DNA from 3 places in the Streptococcus halotolerans genome. Region 3 is predicted to be linked to each of the others. Evidence: predicted binding sites of a transcription regulator. Region 3 holds the regulator's gene; each other region holds the start of a gene.
The links. The regulator Rex, encoded in region 3, represses fermentation and respiration genes when NADH is low (regulators of the CRP and FNR family bind a similar motif). The targets are predictions, from matches to a motif close to TTGTGAANTANTTCACAA.
Positions count from the first base shown of each region.

Region 1: the regulator Rex is predicted to act here: its motif matches at 3,259-3,276, upstream of adhE (bifunctional acetaldehyde-CoA/alcohol dehydrogenase).
Region 2: the regulator Rex is predicted to act here: its motif matches at 2,232-2,249, upstream of A2G56_RS04040 (TrmB family transcriptional regulator).

Region 1 is NZ_CP014835.1:1,493,798-1,500,497, reverse strand. Features, by position in the region: gene A2G56_RS06835 (acyltransferase family protein) at 1-936, shown strand, start outside; gene A2G56_RS06830 (GntR family transcriptional regulator) at 1,222-1,578, shown strand; gene A2G56_RS06825 (ATP-binding cassette domain-containing protein) at 1,571-2,398, shown strand; gene A2G56_RS06820 (hypothetical protein) at 2,401-3,066, shown strand; gene adhE (bifunctional acetaldehyde-CoA/alcohol dehydrogenase) at 3,308-5,917, shown strand; gene thrC (threonine synthase) at 6,179-6,700, shown strand, end outside.
Region 2 is NZ_CP014835.1:913,948-920,647, reverse strand. Features, by position in the region: gene A2G56_RS04055 (pullulanase) at 1-201, shown strand, start outside; gene citG (triphosphoribosyl-dephospho-CoA synthase CitG) at 559-1,446, opposite strand; gene A2G56_RS04045 (GntR family transcriptional regulator) at 1,439-2,134, opposite strand; gene A2G56_RS04040 (TrmB family transcriptional regulator) at 2,327-3,112, shown strand; gene A2G56_RS04035 (sulfite exporter TauE/SafE family protein) at 3,125-3,985, shown strand; gene A2G56_RS04030 (ornithine cyclodeaminase family protein) at 4,003-4,998, shown strand; gene A2G56_RS04025 (CitMHS family transporter) at 5,131-6,534, opposite strand.
Region 3 is NZ_CP014835.1:461,258-467,957, forward strand. Features, by position in the region: gene A2G56_RS02105 (AI-2E family transporter) at 1-837, shown strand, start outside; gene ald (alanine dehydrogenase) at 1,623-2,720, shown strand; gene radC (RadC family protein) at 3,020-3,700, shown strand; gene A2G56_RS02120 (redox-sensing transcriptional repressor Rex) at 4,143-4,784, opposite strand; gene A2G56_RS02125 (DUF4649 family protein) at 5,075-5,287, opposite strand; gene A2G56_RS02130 (DUF1831 domain-containing protein) at 5,297-5,644, opposite strand; gene A2G56_RS02135 (cysteine desulfurase family protein) at 5,646-6,700, opposite strand, start outside.

The DNA.
Region 1 (6,700 bases), 1.0 Mb from region 3:
ATCTTACATGAAAAGACTCCAAATGCCAAAGAACCAGTGGTCATTACCTTCTTTGCGGATATTAGTTACGGACTTTACCTATTTCACTGGCCCTTCTATGTGATTTTTAGCCAACTTGTTCCTAACTGGCTGGCAGTCACTCTAACCATGTTTTTCTCTATTCTTTTTTCGACCCTCTCTTTCTATATTTTGGAGCCATTTATTGCTGGGAAAATTCCTCATATCCTCGGTTTAGAAATAGACTTGAAACCCTACTGGAAAACCTTGGTTGGAATAGGTACATTCTTATCGTTTGTGCTGGTCATTGTTAGTGCTACAGCACCGAAAGTTGGTCAATTTGAATCAGAGCTTTTGGTCAATTCTCTTAAACAATCACAAACTAGCTTGACGCGATCCTACATGGTCACTGCGGGAGACGTCGATGCTCTGAGTGATGTCACGGTCATTGGAGACTCTGTTGCTCTTCGTTCACAGAACGCCTTTAAGGAAATAATGCCTAAGGTACAGCTGGATGCTGCTGTCAGCCGAAACTTTGAAGATGCTTTTGCCATCTTTGAAAATCAGGCGAAAACTGGCACCATGTCAAGTACAGTCGTCATCGCTGTTGGTGTGAATTCAACAGCTGGCTACGAAGCTGAAACTCAGAGATACATCAAGGCCCTACCGAAAGGACACCGTTTAGTCTTTGTAACACCATATAATGCTAAAGCAATGGGAGATGTTAAAGCCCTGAGAGACTATGAGTTGAAGTTGGCCAAAAAATATAAATACGTTGAAGTTGCGGATTGGTACAAGGCAGCCATTAACCACCCAGAAATCTGGGGTAACACTGATGGTGTTCACTATTCAGATACCAGTACAGCAGGTGCCAACCTCTACGTTAAAACGGTTCAAAAAGCCATTGCAAAAGTAGCTAAGCAACCTGCTAAAAAATAAAACTTATGAACAATGTCAATCTAGGAACTTTTCTACTTTGACATTGTTTTTTCTTTTGTTTAAAAATACTAATCACTCAAAAATAGACTGTTTGAACCCTAAGAGTTACCCTTTCAGATAAGTGCATTGAGATATGATTCCGCGGTTTGACGTTAGTGATAATTTTTGAAGAAGAGACTTGTCATTTTTTTAGTTTTGGTTTATACTAAAAATATATGTTAGTTAGTTGAGTAATTAACTACAAAAGTAATTGGCTATTGAAGATAAAAGAAAGTAGGTGTAGATGTGAATGAATCGGTTCCTATTTACATGCAGATCTCACAAATGATCGAAGATGAGATTTTGAGTGGGCATTTCAAGGTTGATGATAAGGTTCCATCGACCAATGAATTTGCCAAAATGATGCAGGTCAATCCCGCAACGGCAGGTAAGGGATTAAAGGACCTAGTGGACCAGGGCATTTTATATAAGAAAAGGGGGGTGGGCATGTATGTCACCACAGAGGCGAGGGATTTGATTATCGCCAAGAGACAGCAAGCTTTCAGTCAGCAGATGCTTCCAGCCTTTTTACAGGAAGCTAAGCGATTGGATATTTCACTAGATCGCCTAATAGAGATGATTAAGGAGGAGAAGGATGCTTAATTTAGAGAAGGTCACCAAAAAGTATGGTCGAAAAGTTGTTTTGCAAAACATTGATTTAGATTTTAAAGATCAATCAGGTGTTTATGGTTTGCTTGGTCGAAATGGTGTGGGAAAGACGACCATGATGAAGATCATCAACGATATGATTGCATCATACGATGGCCGTATTAGTACCAGTTTTGACTTAGCTCATATTGTCTTTGTTACGAGTGCTGTGGCTGACAATAATACCATCTTCCAAGGAAAGATAACCAACTTACTGCGCTATTATGCGAGCATGTATCCTAAGTTTGATAGTGACTATGCTACGGATCTCCTGGCACAGTTCAAGCTTAATCCCAAACTTAAAATCAAAAAATTATCAACCGGTAACAAGACATTAGTCTACAATATCTTAGGACTTGCGACTCGTGAAACAGTAACAGTTTTTGATGAACCAACCAATGGCTTAGACTCTGTAAACCGTCAGAAATTCTTTGATATTATGTTAGAGGATTATGCTCAGTATCCGCGTCTCATTATCTTATCTACCCATCTCATCCAAGAAGTCGAAAACTACTTATCGCATGTCATCATGCTTAAAGATACTTCGTTAATAATGGATGACGATATTGAAGACATTCAAAAAAGAGCAGTCCGCATTAGTAATGCAAGTCTTCCTAATAAACGTGTCATTCACCAGCGTCAGTTAGGCAGTATGACAGAAAATTATCTCTTTGATACGGTTACTGAAGAGGATATTCAAGAAGTAACTGGTCAAGGTGGAAAAGTGGATTATTATGACTTACAGACACTCTTTAATTACTTGGTGGAGGACTAATTATGAAACGAACATTAACATTAAGGGGAATGCAACTCCTAGACCATTTAAAAATAGCAGCGTTGATTATGCTTGTTTTTGGTCTTATCGTAACTGTCTTTGCTGGTCTAACCTTATTTGTTGGCGATAATAGCTCGTTTAATATGGAAAATATTAGCTGGCTAAATGGCAGCATGTGGCTTATTTCGAGTATTTTGACAATTTGGTTAATCATCATCTTACTTGCTGATGGTATGATGGACTTTGACTCAACCTTGAGATTTGGCAATAAACGTAAGAACTACTTCATCATTAATTTCTTTGCTTACGCTATAATGATTGCAGTAGCGACCCTCTTTTCATTAATATCAAAAAGTGAGCAGTTACCATCAGGGCAAACTTTTTTGTCAGAGTTCTGGGGAAATTTTGCTGGCTGTTTTATCATAGCTATCCTTGGTTTTGCTATTTACAAATGGGGATGGAAGGTTCTCCTCGTTCTCTTCGCCATTTATGTTTTAGGCGGAATAGGTTTGGCAACCCTTGGCTTAGTGTTGCATGATAGTGTGCCAAGAATATTTGAGGCGCTGTCACAACTGCCAGAATTTGCTTACAAAGGTATTGGGGCTCTGGCATTGTTAGCAGTTATTTCCGTGTATTACTGGATTATTGCTAAAATTGAAGTTAAATAACGACCATTAATCACAACTCTTTCTAATAAGTATTAGGAAGGGTTTGTTTTTAAATTATTTTAAAGCGTTAAATCCTTGCTATGAAAGCATTTTTGGGACATAAATTGAGGAACACAAAAAAAAGTTTGAAAAAAAGTTCACAAAACTCTTTACAAGATGTTTATTTGTGATATAATTAACACATAAAAATAATTGTGAAACATTTAACAATAAAAAGTTAATGTCTTTAAAGGAGTCTATTATGGTGACTAAAACAACTGAAGTAACAGAAACAGCTCAAGTGACTGACACTCAAGCGATGATTGATCGTTTGGCAGACCAAGCGGTTGTAGCCTTAGATGCTATGGCTGATTTCACACAAGAACAAGTAGACCATATTGTTCATCAAGCTGCGATTGCTGCACTTGATAAACACATGCTTTTAGCCAAAATGGCTGTTGATGAAACAGGTCGTGGTGTATATGAAGATAAAGCGATTAAAAACATGTACGCTTCAGAATACATCTGGAACTCTATTAAAGATAATAAAACGGTTGGCGTCATCGCAGAAGATAAGGAAGCGGGTCTCATTTCGATTGCTGAACCTGTTGGTGTTATCTGCGGAGTGACACCTACAACAAACCCAACCTCAACAACAATCTTTAAAGCCTTAATTGCTTTGAAAACTCGTAACCCAATCGTCTTTGCTTTCCACCCATCAGCTCAACAATCTTCAGCAGAGGCAGCACGTATCGTTCGTGATGCAGCCATCGAAGCTGGAGCACCTGAAAACTGTGTTCAATGGATTGATCAACCTTCTATTGAAGCAACAGGACTTTTGATGAATCATCCTAAAGTAGCAACTGTGCTTGCAACTGGTGGACCTGGCATGGTTAAAGCAGCTTACTCAACAGGTAAACCTGCTCTTGGGGTTGGTGCAGGTAATGTACCAAGTTACATCGCAGCTGATGCTAAAATTAAGCGTGCTGTTAATGATATTATCGTTTCAAAATCATTTGATAACGGTATGATTTGCGCCTCAGAGCAAGCAGCTATCGTTGATGAAGACGTTTACGATGAAGTTAAAGCTGAATTTGAAGCCCATCAATGTGTGGTCATTTCTAAGAAATCAGATCTTGAAAAACTGGAAGCAGCTGTCCTTAACGAAGCTAAAACAGCTGTCAATGCTAAAATTGTTGGTAAGTCAGCTGAAGAAATTGCCAAATTAGCCGGTCTTAAAGTGCCAAAAGGAACTAAAATCCTGCTTGCAGAAATCAAAGATGCTGGACCAGATTACCCATTGTCACGTGAAAAATTGTCACCAGTCCTTGCACTTATCAAATCAAAAGGTGTTAAAGATGGATTTGCCAAAGCTGAAGCAATGCTTGATTTAGGTGGACTTGGTCACACAGCGGTTATCCATACCGAAGACGAAGACCTTCAAATCCAATATGGAATCCGTATGAAAGCTTGCCGTGTGCTTGTTAACTCACCATCAGCAGAAGGTGGTATTGGTAACATCTATAATGAAATGATCCCATCATTGACACTAGGATGTGGTTCATATGGACACAACTCAATTTCACACAACGTGGGGGCATTCGACTTGATTAACGTTAAGACATTGGCAAAGCGTCGCAATAACATGCAATGGTTCAAATTGCCACCAAAAGTTTACTTTGAAAAAAACTCAATCACCTACCTTCGTCAAATCAAAGCTGAAAAAGTGATGTTGGTCTGTGACCCAGGGATGGTTCAATTTGGCTATGCGGATCTTGTTCGCAAACAATTGGAACTCAATCCAAATGATCCAAAAATTGAAATTTTCTCAGATGTTGAGCCAAACCCATCAACTAACACAGTTTATAAAGGGCTTGAAATCTTCAATCGTTTCCAACCGGATACTGTCATTGCACTTGGTGGTGGTTCAGCGATGGATGCTGCTAAAGCAATGTGGATGTTCTTTGAAAATCCAGATGTTAGCTTCTTTGGGGCAAAACAAAAATTCTTAGATATCCGTAAACGTACTTACAAGATTCCTTACGCAGAAAAAACAACGTTTATCTGTGTTCCAACTACATCTGGTACAGGGTCAGAGGTGACACCATTTGCGGTTATTACAGATAGTGATGATCACACAAAATACCCACTTGCTGACTATGCTTTGACACCAGATATCGCTATTGTTGACCCAGCTCTTGTTATGAGTGTGCCATCTAGCGTTACAGCTGATACAGGAATGGACGTCTTGACTCACGCGATCGAATCATACGTGTCAGTTATGGCGAGCGACTACACTCGTGGACTTTCCCTCCAAGCTATTAAATTGGTCTTTGAAAACCTTGAAACATCTGTTAAAAAAGCAACAGAAGAATCACGCGAAAAAATGCATAATGCGTCAACAATGGCTGGTATGGCCTTTGCGAATGCCTTCCTAGGTATTTGTCACTCAATCGCTCACAAAGTTGGTGGTGAATGGGGAATTCCTCACGGACGTACCAATGCTATCTTGTTGCCACACATTATCCGTTACAATGCCAAAGATCCTCAAAAACATGCGATGTTCCCTAAATATGACTTCTTCCGTGCGGAAAAAGACTATGCTGACATTGCACGCTTTATGGGATTTGAGGGTAAAAATGACGCTGAGTTAGCTGAAGAACTTGCTCGTCGTGTTTATAAACTTGGTAAAGCTGTAGGCATTGATATGAACTGGAAAGCACAAGGCGTTACAAAAGAGCAATTGAAAGCTGATGCAGATCGTTTAGCTGAAAAAGCATACGAAGACCAATGTACAACAGCTAATCCAAAAGAACCACTTATCTCTGAACTTAAAGAAATTATCGAAATTGCTTACGATTACAAAGATTAAGGAATAAGGAGAGATAAGACATGTCCGAAAAAGTTTACGGTTGCCTTGCAGCCATCTGGGTGACATTATCTGGTAAACATTTCCAATAAAAAATAATTCCAAAAACGTGCCATCTGGTACGTTTTTTGAATACAAAGATTATCAAACGTCCTATAACTTGCTATAATGATGATAGCGAAGAGTGGTTTATGAAAAGAGAAGTTTTCAGAAAATTATGTTAAAATAGGTGACAATGACAAAAAAAGATAACTGAGGAACATTATGACATTAATCTATCAATCTACACGTGATGATAAAAATCAAGTCAGCGCTAGTCAAGCTATTTTACAGGGGTTAGCGGCTGATGGAGGGCTATTTACGCCTTTGGAAATGCCAAAAATTGAGTTGGATTTTGATCGTTTAAAAAAAGCCTCTTATCAAGAAGTGGCTAAACTGGTTTTATCAGCTTTTTTAGAGGATTTTACATCAGAAGAGCTGGATTATTGTATCACCAATGCCTACGATGATAAATTTGACACAAGGACAATTGCTCCCATAGTTAAACTTGACAATCACTATAATCTTGAGCTTTTCCACGGATCGACCATCGCTTTTAAGGACATGGCCTTGTCTATCTTGCCTTACCTCTTGACGACATCGGCTAAAAAGCAAGGTGTGGACAATAAAATTGTCATTTTAACCGCTACATCGGGAGATACTGGCAAAGCAGCTATGGCAGGTTTTGCGGATGTTCCGGGAACTGAAATCATCGTTTTTTATCCTAAAAATGGTGTTAGCAAGATT
Region 2 (6,700 bases), 450 kb from region 3:
ATTCAGGAATCCAAAGATTTAGAGACGCTAAAAGTAAGTGAACCGTCACAACCGCAAGACGAGTTAGGATCAATAAACACAGAGCGTCAGAAAGACCTACCAAAAACAGGTAGCGAGTCTTCAGCGACAGGATTCTGGTCAGGTATCTTATCACTCGTAGTAGGACTAGCCGTCATTAAGAAAAATAAAAAGACCGAGTAATGCACTCTTGCCAAAATAGTCTATACTAAAAGTGTTTCATTTTAGAGATTCTTTACTAGCTATGCTTATGAAGTTGATAAGATGATAACAAATGAACGAGATAGTTTTTTCTGTTAAACAGAATGCTATTTTGTTCGTTTTTTTATTTTTTGTCAGGGGGTGTTCCTAGACGTTATCCGAGAAAGTGGTGCACAGGGGAATGCCGTTTCATGAGATTTGACTGGTTGGGCTGACTCATAACCTTGGAACAGGCTGCCGGTCCACATCAGTAGTTTTGATTTTTTGGGGACAGACATTCAAAAGCCCTATCATTTCTGCAGTGGGGTAACCTAGGACAGACATGATAGAGCTATTTTTTTAGATAAGTTCTTCAAGAAAAGCAAAGAAAAGTGTGAGAGCAAGAAGGTCAGCAGAACCACCGGGACTCAGATGACGATTAATCAAGATGGTATTATATTCCGAAATAGCTTTTTTCAAAGCTGCATCAGATAAATGGTGATCCAGAAGTTGCGCAGCTTCTTTTTTGACCGTTTGCCAGGCTGCAATGCCTCCCCTGTGGATAAGATTACCATCTTCGACAAAAGTCATGAGATAAAGTAGCAGTTTTAACTGGACGTCGTCCTTTGGTCCCCTTTGTTGTATCTCATGTCTTAAAAAAGGAAGGGCTTTTGTTATCACGGTTGGAAAACCGGCACTAGCTTCTCCACGAGGACCTGTTATGCCATAGTCTAAATAAAGTCTTTCGCCATAGCTTAGATGTTTTTTAGTTTCTAAATCTTTCAAATCCATGGCTAAAACGTCTGAACAAAGTTCAGCAGCGACTTGGCCTATGGCGCAGCTATCTTCTTTAGAAAAGCGATAATCTTTGGTTAGGTTTCGTCCAGTTTGAGCTAGCCATCTGCCTGTTGCCCCTAAGATAACGGCTAACGAAAAATTAACCCCTTTATGAGTATTGATACCCTTTGTTACCGTAAACATGGCTTTTTCAGCTGCAATCCCAGTTTGCCTTAGTTGCTGAAAGACTGCTTGAGGGGATTGATCGCTGGTATCAAAACCTATGGTCAAATAGGACTCAAAGAAGGGTGCCAGAGAAAGAGCGCTATCTATGAAGGTTTGAAAAGTCATATCGTCATGAGCACCATTGTCAAAACGATCCACCAAGCCTGGTTTTGGGCTAAGGGAAACTTCGTAGAGTAGTGATTTGAGAGCAGCGCGGCTAATGTTATCGAGGAGTTTTCTAGTCATTTGGGTGAGCATCCATCTCTTGTAGGATAAAGGTTAGCGAACGGTCGAGGTGCTGGTGCGTTATTTCCGTAACTTTTTCAGCATTTTGGTCTTTCATATGATGATAAATGTCCCAGTGTTCACTCAGAGCTAGTTGACGACGTTCCGTAGATGAGATTGAAATTTCTCTAAAGTAAGTTAGGTAGGTTTGGAGCTCGCTGACAATTTCCCTTAAGCGGACCATACGACTTTTTTCATAAATACAGTTGTTAAATTGGTTGAAATTGTCTAAAATCTGCTCAACATCGCCATCAACGATAAAAGTTTCGCAATCTGTTAAGATAGCTTTCATATCGTCAAAATCATCTGAGGACATTTTCTTCATAGCTGTTATGCTAGCCAAGGTATCTAAAGACTTACGAATTTCAAAAATTTCCATAGCATCTTCAATACTGACTCCTTTAACAATAATCCCTTTCTTGGGGATGTGCTCGACCAATTTTTCTTCTAAAAGTTGAGCTAGCGCATAGCGGATAGGTGTTCGGCTAATGTTTAACTCCAGTGAAAATTCTTTTTCATTGATCCGACTTCCAGCAGGAATTTCGCGTAGAATAATAGTCTTTCGTAGCGCTTCATAAAAGAGCTGTTTTAAGGGAAGATTTTGATTGAGATCTAGATTTGCTTTAACAGATTCGATAATTGGGTTCATAAGGTATCCTTTCTATCTTTTTATTATAACGAAAATCTATAAAAGAGTGTGTATTTTTGAAAAGTGAGAGCTCAATAACAACCATCATTTTCAAAGAAAGTTAAAAAAATCACAAAAAACCATTGACTTAAAACGGTTTCAAAATTATAATAGTTACTGTAAGTAGCTACTACATTATTAAAAGGAGTCCATATGTTGGTACAAAAAATGAAACAGTTCGGTTATACAGAATCTGAAACCAATATTTACCTTAGTTTGATTGAACATGGCCTGATGACTGGATATGAAGTTAGCAAAAAATCTGGTGTTCCAAGGTCCAAGGTATACAATTACTTAGAAATATTGGTTAAAAAGGGAGCCGTTCTAGTTAATAAAAGTGAACCTAAAATGTACTCAGCCTTATCGCCAGAGGAGTTTGTGGGAATGTTAAAACACTCAACCCTTAGCGATATTGACTACTTAGATGAACACTTGTCAGATATTAGAAGGAAAGAAGCAGACACGCTTTTGTGGCAATTAGAAAGTAAAGAGTCCGTTTTATTAAAAATGCTGTATATGATTGAGCATGCACAATCGAGCCTTTACATTCAAATATGGGATGATACACTTACGCCATCTATTACAAAAGCTTTAGAAGAAGCAGAATCGCGTTTAGATGACTTCGTCTGTATTTTATTCAGTGCAAGTGGGCGTTACAACTTACCCTTCAAACGTTTTTATCAGCATGGTTTTGAAGATGAAAAGCGTAAAGACATGGGTGGTCGTTGGGTGAATTTAGTCTGTGACGATGATATTATTTTATTTGGAACGCTGGATGACCACTGTGATGTCATCTGGACTCACAATGTTGCTATGCGTCTGTTAGCTAAAGAGTACATCAAGCATGATGCCTACACCTTGAAAATCATTCAAGAGCATGGCGTTGATTTGCGCAACGATTATGGTGAAAACTTTGAGGGGATTCGCGATATTTATTAGTGGAGTTACCCTATGTTATTTAAAAATATATTATTATTACTTGTTGTTATTGTAAATGCTTATTTCACTGTTATTTTGATAGCAGATTTATTAAAGCATAGACATGAAGTCATGGCTGAGGAAGCCAGTACCTTGGCTTTACCATTTAGCAGTGCGATAATGTTCTTCTTATCAACTATTGGTATTTCAGACTTTGCAATTAGTACCAGCTTATATCCTAAATTGAACTGGACTAGTGTTAAAAAATTACCTGGAACTTTAAATACCCAATGTACTATACCAGTTGCTATTATGGCATTAGCCTATATTACTAATATTAAAGTCGGTATTATAACCCTTGTGACCTGTATTATCAGCCAGATGATTGGTTCTTATTTTGGAGCGAAATTAGCTGTCAAGCTACCAGCAGATAAGTTAAAAATTTCAATTGGTATTGGTATGATTGTTGCGGCGCTTATTATCTTTGGTGGAAAATTTGGGTTATTACCTGGAGGTGGAACAGCAACAGAACTAACAGGTATTAAACTGGTGATAGCTGCTGTTGCCTTGGCAATTTTTGGCGCCTTAAATAACATTGGTATTGGTTCATATGCGCTCACAATGATTACCGTGTATTTGTTAGGTTTGAATCCAGCAGTTGCTTTTCCAATTATGATGGGTTCTGCCACTTTCTCAGTACCGGTAGGCAGTGTGCAATTTGTTAAATCCGGTGAATATAGCCGAAAAATCACCTTGTTTACGTCAACATTTGGCGTGATGGGTGTGCTTTGTGCAGTTTTTATTGTTACACAGCTAAATACTGAACTATTACAATGGTTTGTAGCATTTATACTCCTGTATAGTGCTTATGGTATGCTAAAGGAAAAAGTCTAAGAAAGGAGAATCTAAACATGCTTATTCTAACAAAACAAGATATTCAAGAATGCTTCTCAATGAAGGATGCTATTTTAGCAGCCAAAGAAGCTTCTCAGCTTTACTCTTCTGGAAAGGCAGTTGTGCCACTTCGTACCAATTTGGATGTTAAGCATTTTCAAGGTCAAAGTTTGTATATGCCAGCTGTCACCGAAGGAAATCAAAATGCTCTTGGTGTCAAAATTGTATCGGTGTATCCTAATAATATTGAAAAAGGCTTGCCATCGGTACCTGCTACCATGGTAGCTCTTGATCCAGAGACAGGTATTGTTTCTGCTATTTTGGATGGAACTTATTTGACGCAATTACGTACAGCAGCTATTCAGGGAGCTGCAACAGAGGAGCTGGCTAATCCAGAGGCCAAGATTGGTGGTCTTATTGGTACTGGTGGTCAAGGTTATCAGCAAGCTATCGCTATGATGACGGCACGTCAATTAGAAATATTAAACGTGTTTGATATTGACTTTGAACGTGCAAAAAGGTTTGCTGATAAACTCGCTCGAGAGATGAAAGACCACTTTAAAACGACTATTGTTGCTGTTGAAACAGCGGAAGAAGCTGTTCGAGATGCTGATGTAGTGACGACTGTAACAACATCTAAAGTAAACACTTTCCAAGCGGATTGGATTAAAGAAGGAGCACATGTCAATGGCATCGGTGCTTATACGCCTGAGATGTTAGAGTTGCCAATGGATCTATTAGTTAAGGCAGATGCAGTTGTTTTTGATACTAATGATGGTGTATTAGCTGAAGCAGGAGACATTCAATCTCCTATCAAAACGGGTTTATTAACTGAAAGTGACTACACTGGTGAACTCGGTCAACTGCTATTGGGGCATATCAAGGGTAGAGAATCAGATAAGGATATTACGGTATTTAAGAGTGTAGGCTCCGCAGTTCTTGATATTGTGACGGCACAGCTGATCGTTGAAAAAGCAAAAGAAAAAGGCATTGGAACAGCTTTTCAATTTTAGTATAATACCCAGTAAGGTTTTAACTGAAATGGTGACAGTTATGGATTAATTTACGCCATAGATTAGTTATCAACGAAACGATTGTAAAAAGGATTGGACAATATTCCAATCCTTTTTAGTTCCTATTATTGTTTACTGTGGTAGGTAAACTGGCATACGTCCCATCAAGATAACGGTTATGATGAAAATGATGAAGATGACAAATGCGTATTTTGCTGAGGTTTTTTGCCATTCTCCCATATCCAATCCTGTTAAACGAAGGAGAAGATAGATGAAGGCAACGAGTGGACTGAGTAGGTGGAAGGCTTGCCCCATGAGGGAAGCAAGGGCCATCGACATGTTATCAAATCCATATTGCGCACCAGCTTGGGCCAAGACAGGCATGATACCGTAGTAAAATCCATCGTTTGAAAGGAAGAAAGTACCTGGTGCAGAGATGAGAGCAATGATAATGCCCCAGAATCCGGCGAGTTGTTTAGGAATGATGGTCGCAAAGCTTTGGGCAAGAGCACCAGCCATACCTGAACCTTGGAAGAGCCCCATGAAAACACCAGCGGCGAAGACCAAGATAACAACTTGAACCGCGTTGTCAGCATTGTCCCCAATACGTTTGGATTGGTCTTTTAATTTTGGGTAGTTAAACATGAGCGCAATACATGTCCCTACTGCGAAAAGAAGAAGTGGTTCAACTTTGACTGCATCAACGAATGATCCAGCAACCAACCAGGCAATTAAAATGATCGTTAAGATACCATTGAAAAGGAAATTTTGAGGACGACGAATAGCAATGGTATCTGGGTCTGTAATGTCTGTTAATTTACGTACTTCAGCTTCCGATAATTCCTTAACACCGAGGCGTTTGCGTTCTTTTTTACCCATGCTACGTGCTACGATAAAGATGACATAAAGAACTGAAAGTATCATACCAGGAGCCAGGTAACCAAGGATTTCGGCACCAACACCAAGGACAGACATGGCGCGTGCTGTTGGTCCACCCCAAGGAAGTAGGTTCATAATAGTATTTTGAAGGATAATCAAAACACCAAGATTCATGACATTCATGTTGAGTTTTTTGTAGATAGGTAAGAAAGCTGAGACAACGATAAGCGTCGTTGTCGTTCCATCACCATTAAGCGAAACAGCAGCTGATACAATGGCTGTCGCCATTAAGACTTTCATCGGATCGCCTTTAGCGAAGCGAATCATTTTCTCAGTGATTGGGTCAAAAAGACCGGCATCAAGCATGATGGAGAAGTATAAAATAGCAAACAGGAGCATAATACCTGTTTTAGCAGTGCCGTTGATACCGTACATAACCATCGGACCGACAGCCGTTAAGTTGTTTGCAAGTTTATTGTCTCCTAAGAATTCTGCGAAACTAGCATCTAAGCCAAAGTCAGCAGCACCAGTATAAATGGCGATGATGGTAAATAGTAATGGGACAATAACCAAGGATGTCAACGGTGACATTTTTTTCTTCATGACCACAAACATGAAGACGATAATCATAGCATAAGCTAATATGGTAAGAAGCATAGTTTTTCTCCTTGAATTTATAATTATTATATTTAGCTAATATATAACAAAATGATTTTACAACCCAAGTATAATTGAAAGCGTTTAATTTTGAAAGACCAATGGACGATAAAAAACACAAAAAGAACATCTTGAAAATGATTCTGTTAAGATTTGGAAGCGTTTT
Region 3 (6,700 bases):
CCAGATTTGATTTCGAGTTTGCAAGTTCTCTTGAAGGTTGATACCCGAGCTGTTTCAAAAATCATTTCTGAATTAAATGACAACAAAATGGTTGATCGTGTTTTAGATGCTTTCGGTCAAAACTCCGATATCAGTTCGAACATTTCTAAATTAACGCAGCAAATCACCAAACAATTGCTGTCTGTTCTGACGAACATCTTGACCTCTGTTTCCAATATTGCTTCAACAGTTATCAATGTCTTTGTCAGTCTTGTTTTTTCTTTCTATGTTTTGGCAAATAAAGAAACCTTGATTCGACAATCGAGAACTTTGACCGAACTTTATACTGGTAAATGGGCTTCAACAATTTTCTATGTTACGGAGATCCTTCATGACCGTTTCCATAGTTTCTTTGTGGGGCAAACTCTTGAAGCCGTTATTCTTGGTACTTTAACCGCTATTGGTATGGTTATTTTTGGTTTTCCTTATGCTGTCACCGTAGGGGTTTTAATTGCCTTTACTGCCTTGCTTCCGATTGTCGGGGCCTTTATTGGAGCTGGAGTTGGTTTTATTTTAATTGCGACAGAATCTTTCCAGTTGGCTGTTTTTTTCATCATTTACCTGTTGATCCTGCAACAAATTGAAAGTAACCTTATTTATCCTAAAGTTGTTGGAAATTCTATTGGTCTTCCAGGGATGTGGGTTCTTTTAGCGATTACTGTCGGAGGTGCTGTCAATGGTGTTTTAGGGATGCTAGTCGCTGTTCCAATCGCAGGAACCTTCTATCAAGTGCTTAAAGACAATGTCAGAGAGAAGCAGAAGAAGTCGGAAAAACAAGTGAGACCACCACATTATTAAACAGGTCATAAAAATGTTAGACGCAAATACAAACAAGGTTCTTAGAATTCAGTTTCTAAGAGCTTTTTTGCTGTAACATGAACAGGTGGCAAGATGATGAAAGATTTCTACAAGAACCGAGTGAGTATTCACTTTGTTAAGCTGATGACAGACTAGCGTTTTGTTGACATTGTGATATTGTTTTGATGGATTCTATTAAAAATGTTACAAACTTCACCTCAAAATAGTCAAGGAGACATCTCAATAATCACAACGATAAAAGGCCAGGTAATAAAGCAACACTATAAAAAATGATATGAAGCAAAACATTCAGTTATAATCGTTTGTCAGTGTCATTAGTGTCATTTTAGGTCACGTGCTTTAGTTAACTTATTTGTTAAAAATAGGGGATAGAGCGGTATTTGGCTATATGATATTGGGTAAAGGATTTGACACTCGAATGAATACTTTGGGAAATTGTAAAAGGATTGCTGCGATTGCAGTCCTTGTGGCAGTTTTTGTAATAATGATGCTATTTCATGTGTTTAAGATTTGATGATAGGACAACGTGAACTACTATAAGACGACTCCTGTGTTAGAGTAGTATTGTTTCGAATGTGTTTATGATTGATCAGTAGAGAATAGATTGCTCTAAAATCAAGTGTTTATGGCGAAAAATGCTACCACTAAAGGAAATCAATTGCTTGCTAATGCTTGACGATCTTATCAGTGAGAGTGTTTTTGGTTGACTTACAAGGGGCATTTATGTGAAAATAGTTATAAATTATTGAAAGGTGACTGTAAAAATGATTATTGGTATTCCGAAAGAAATAAAGAATAATGAAAACAGGGTTGGGTTAACACCAGCAGGAGTCTTAGCTTTTAAACAAGCAGGGCACAAGGTTTGGATTGAAAAAGATGCAGGTCTTGGTTCTGGTTTTTCTGATGAAGATTATATTGCTCAAGGAGCTGACATAAAACAAACACCTGAGGAAACCTGGGCAGCTGATATGGTTATCAAAGTTAAAGAACCGTTAGCTTCTGAATATGTCTATTTTCGTCCAGACTTACTTCTATTCACCTATCTTCACTTGGCTCCAGCACTTGAATTAACCACTGCTTTGCTGGATGGTGGACTAGCTGCCGTAGCCTATGAAACAGTCGTTGACCGTGGCAGACTACCTCTTCTTAACCCTATGAGTGAAGTTGCAGGACGTATGGCAACTCAAATAGGTGCACGCTTCTTGACGAAGATTGAGGGTGGCTCTGGAATTCTTTTAGGTGGAGTGCCAGGTGTTAGAAAAGGCCGTGTCGTGATTATCGGAGGCGGTAATGTAGGGGTTAACGCAGCTAAGATGGCTGTCGGCTTAGGAGCAGATGTTACTATTTTGGACGTTAATCCAACACGTCTAGCACAACTCGATACACAATTTGATGGTAAGGTTCAAACCTTGATGTCAAATACCCTCAATATTGCAGAAGCTGTTGCAGAGGCTGATTTATTGATCGGAGCGGTCCTTATTCCGGGAGCACGCGCTCCTAAGCTAGTGACTAAGGAAATGGTAGCTACCATGAAACCTGGCTCAGTGATCATCGACGTTGCTGTCGACCAAGGTGGAATTATTGAAACAGCTGACCGAGTGACGACACATGATGCTCCTACATATGTAGTTGATGATGTGATTCATTATGCCGTGGCAAACATGCCAGGCGCTGTCGCAAGAACATCGACACTTGCCTTGACAAACGCGACATTACCGTATGCGCTTGAGTTGGCTAACAAGGGTCTTGAAACAGCAATTGCTGAAAATCCTGCCCTTCGATCAGGCCTCAACATCTATCATGGAAAATTGACTAATCAAGCTGTTGCCGAGGCCCATGATTTACCCTATCATGAAATTTAAGTCTTCAATGATGAGCTAGGAACATAGCTATTTGGAAGCATTAAATGTCATGGGTGCTAGGCTGCTACTTGAAAAGTATCAGTGACATCAATGGTTAAAAGAGATTGTATTGAGATAGTAATCAGTAAACTTCAATGATAGAGATCAATAATTTGGTTATTCAGACTTGAAAACATAGTCATTGGAATTAGAGAACTTCATTCCTTATCTTCGATTGGAAAAGCTAGGCAGATGCCTAGCTTTTTTGATATTTTTACGAATAGATAGATAGGACAATCAAATGACAAGGGGATTATTCTATGTATCACGTTACTATTCCAAATGAAGCGCTGTTACCTCGTGAACGTTTAGTTCAACTGGGGGCTGAAAAACTCAGTAATCAAGAACTACTAGCCATTTTATTACGGACAGGAACGAAAAAAGAGCCTGTAATGGCTCTGTCTCAAGCTATTTTATCAGAACTCAATAGTCTAGCTGATTTGCAGGAGTTATCACTACAAGAGTTACAAACGATTCATGGTATTGGTCTGGCTAAATCAACAGAACTCAAAGCCATGCTTGAATTGGCTAAACGAATAAATGCCTCAGAGACTAAACGTTCTGAGAGAATCATGGGAAGTCAACAAGTTGCCAAGAAAATGATGATAGAGCTAGGGAGGCAGAAGCAGGAGCATCTGGTTGTACTTTATCTAGATACACAAAATCGCATTATTGAACAACGTACGATTTTTATTGGCACCGTCCGACGATCGGTTGCTGAGCCACGCGAAATCCTTTATTATGCCTGTAAAAACATGGCAACATCCATTATTTTAGTCCATAATCACCCCTCAGGAACTGTTGATCCAAGTGAGAATGATTTACGTTTCACAGAAAAATTGAAACGTTGTTGTGATGATATGGGATTGGTCCTGTTAGATCATCTGATTATTGGAAATAAGGATTATTTTAGCTTTCGAGAAGAGTCTGACGTATTGTAAGCTTTATTGATGACAAAATCAAATAGGTTTGTGTCATCGGTCAAGGAGCTTTAGAAATGCTAGTTGTGATTGAACGCTTAGTCAGAGAGCAAGGTTTTCATTGAGCCATATCAGAAGTACCGATCTTTTGGTCTTAACTCACTCAATGATTGAAAATTTCATATGTTTGAGAGAATCAACAAAAAGAGCGATTGTTATTAGCAATCGCTTGTCAGATGTTAGGGTGATAATCTTAACTTAAAAAAGTAGATTATTGTCCTTTTCCTAGTAGAATTATCTGATTAATTATGGATACACTGGGAAAAGACATGGTCAGAAACAAAAAGATAACAGATTTATCATCAGATCCTTTATCTTCTTTTTAACACTTTGAAGGGCATTATTTTTTAAATACCTTCTTTAAAATGAAAGCTATAATCACGAGCCTTCGAAATTTTTGAGGTTAATTTTGTTTCTGGTTCATAAAGTAGAGAAGTGTCTGCAATTCGCTGGTAAGGTCTACGTATTGTACGACAACATCTTTTGGCACAGAAAGATGGACAGGTGAGAAGCTTAGGATCCCTTTAATACCAGCTTCGACCAGCTGATCAGCAACTTCTTGTGCTTGAAGGCTTGGAACTGTAAGGATAGCTGTTTCAATGTCAGTATCTTTGAGGGTTTCTTTTATGGTAGAGATTCCATGAATGGGAATACCATCTGGAGAACTTGTTCCAACGATTTCATTATCATCGCGGTCAAAGGCAATGGCAATCTGCATTTTGTTACGATCATGGAAGCGATAGTGCATAAGGGCACGACCAATATTTCCCACCCCAACTAGGGTAACGTTAGTGGTAGAGTGGTCATCCAGAATATCAGCAAAGAAATTCATTAATTTCTTAACATCATATCCAAAACCGCGGCGACCTAATTCTCCAAAGTGTGAAAAGTCACGACGGACGGTAGCAGAGTCAATTCCCATTGCGTCTGCGATTTGTTTAGAACTTGCTTTTTCAATATTATCAGTATAAAAACGTTTAAAAATACGGTAATAAAGTGATAAACGTTTGGCTGTCGCTTTTGGAATAGTTTTTTCAACAGACATGGCTGTCTCCTTTTCTAAGATGTACTTTAATCTTGATAAATACATCATTTGTTAAAAATGCTTTTACTTCCTTATTTTAAATAATCTTTGTGAAAAATGCAACTTTTATGTCTAGTATAGGTGTTTTTAAGTGACAAATAAACAAGATAAAGAGAACATGTGATTAGAACGCTCATTGTTCTAGAAAACTAGCAAAATAAAGCGAGAAGAACCTTTTGCCTGAGACTAATTAATCAGTAAAAGGTAAAAAAAGAAGCTAGGATAATATTTCCCAGCTTCAGTTTGATGTATTAGCTTAATCCTTTTTTATCAAGAGCGTAAAAGAGATTTCCGAAGTTACCAGAGTAGTCAATTTCCTCATCTTTGTATAGCACTTTTGTCACAGGAAAGTGATCAGAAATGCCAATCACACAAGACATCTGGGCTTGACGGTAGGCATCATAAGTCTCATAGTTAACTTCTTTTTCTTGTTTAGCATCATTTAGATAGGAAATGGTTAGCATAGAACCTCCTTATTGCTCTTTTTTGATAAAGACTTGACGTTCTACCAGACTATCCATTAGGAAGTAAAATTTATCTTGCAGTATTTTATGGTCATCAGATTTAAAGATGTTCACTAAACGAAGACCAGATTGATCAGTAATATTGAGTTTAAAACCAGTCAATTCCTTATGGATAACAATTTTTAAGAGGAACCCTTGACCGGAGTTGGGGACTTCCTCCAAAAGACGACTCAGTTCATAATGACCAACTTTGTTTTCTGAAAAAGTTAAATCTTTGAGGGTATATTTTTTGATGTTTGGGTCAATCGCATAGGTGTATTGACAATCTTTTAGTGAAATTGATTTTTCAAAAGCCATTCTAGTCTCCTAATAATGATTTTAGTAGGTTAGCTAAGCCAATAACTTCCTCTTCAGTATTTAATTCTGAAAAGCTGATTCGGATGGATTCTTGAAGCTTAGGTGAGTCCGTTCCATATTTGGCAGCCAAAACGTGACTAGGATCAACTGTCCCTGCTGTACAAGCTGAACCAGTAGAAACAGAGTATCCCTGTAAATCAAGCTGTGTTAAAAGGATGCCATTGTTGGCACCTGGAAAACCAATATTTAACACATGTGGCATTGCTTTAGTATTGGTATTTAAATAAAAATCCAGTCCAGCTAACTGTTCCAAGAAAACATGATTGAGTTGGGTCACCTTATCCCAGTTTTCATCTAGATGCTTATGGCTATCAGATAAGGCCTTGGTCATGCCCGCAATACCGATGAGATTTTCAGTGCTGGCGCGATGTTTCTCTTCTTGTTCTCCGCCGTGTAGGAGGGGGTCAAACAGCATCCGATTACTAAACAGGATACCGACGCCCTTAGGTCCATGAAACTTATGAGCTGAGATAGACATGAAATCAATGCCTAGTTTCTCTGGTTCTAGAAGGATTTTTCCAGCCACTTGAACGGCATCAACGTGAAAAGCAGCTGGGTGGTCTTTTAATAAGTTACCGACGTCAGCAATTGGCAACATGTCTCCAGTCTCATTGTTGGCGTACATGAGACTAACCAGAATAGTATCTTCTCGCAAAGCACTTTCTAAGTCTTCAAGACGAATGACGCCATTAACAGGCTGCAGGTAAGTCACTTCGAAACCAAAACGTTTTTCCAAATACTCCAGAGTATGCAATACAGAATGGTGTTCGACAGCTGATGTAATAATATGCTTGCCATTTTTCTGATGGGCTAGGGCATAGCCTTTTAAGGCAGTGTTATTACTTTCGGTGCCTCCAGAAGTGAAGATGATATTATTTGGAGTTGTGCTTAGAAGTGATGCTACTGTCTGTCGGTACTCTCTTAATTTTTGACTAGCTAATCGGCCATGCGCGTGAATACTCGATGGGTTTGCTAGCTGGAGTGTCATTGTTTGTG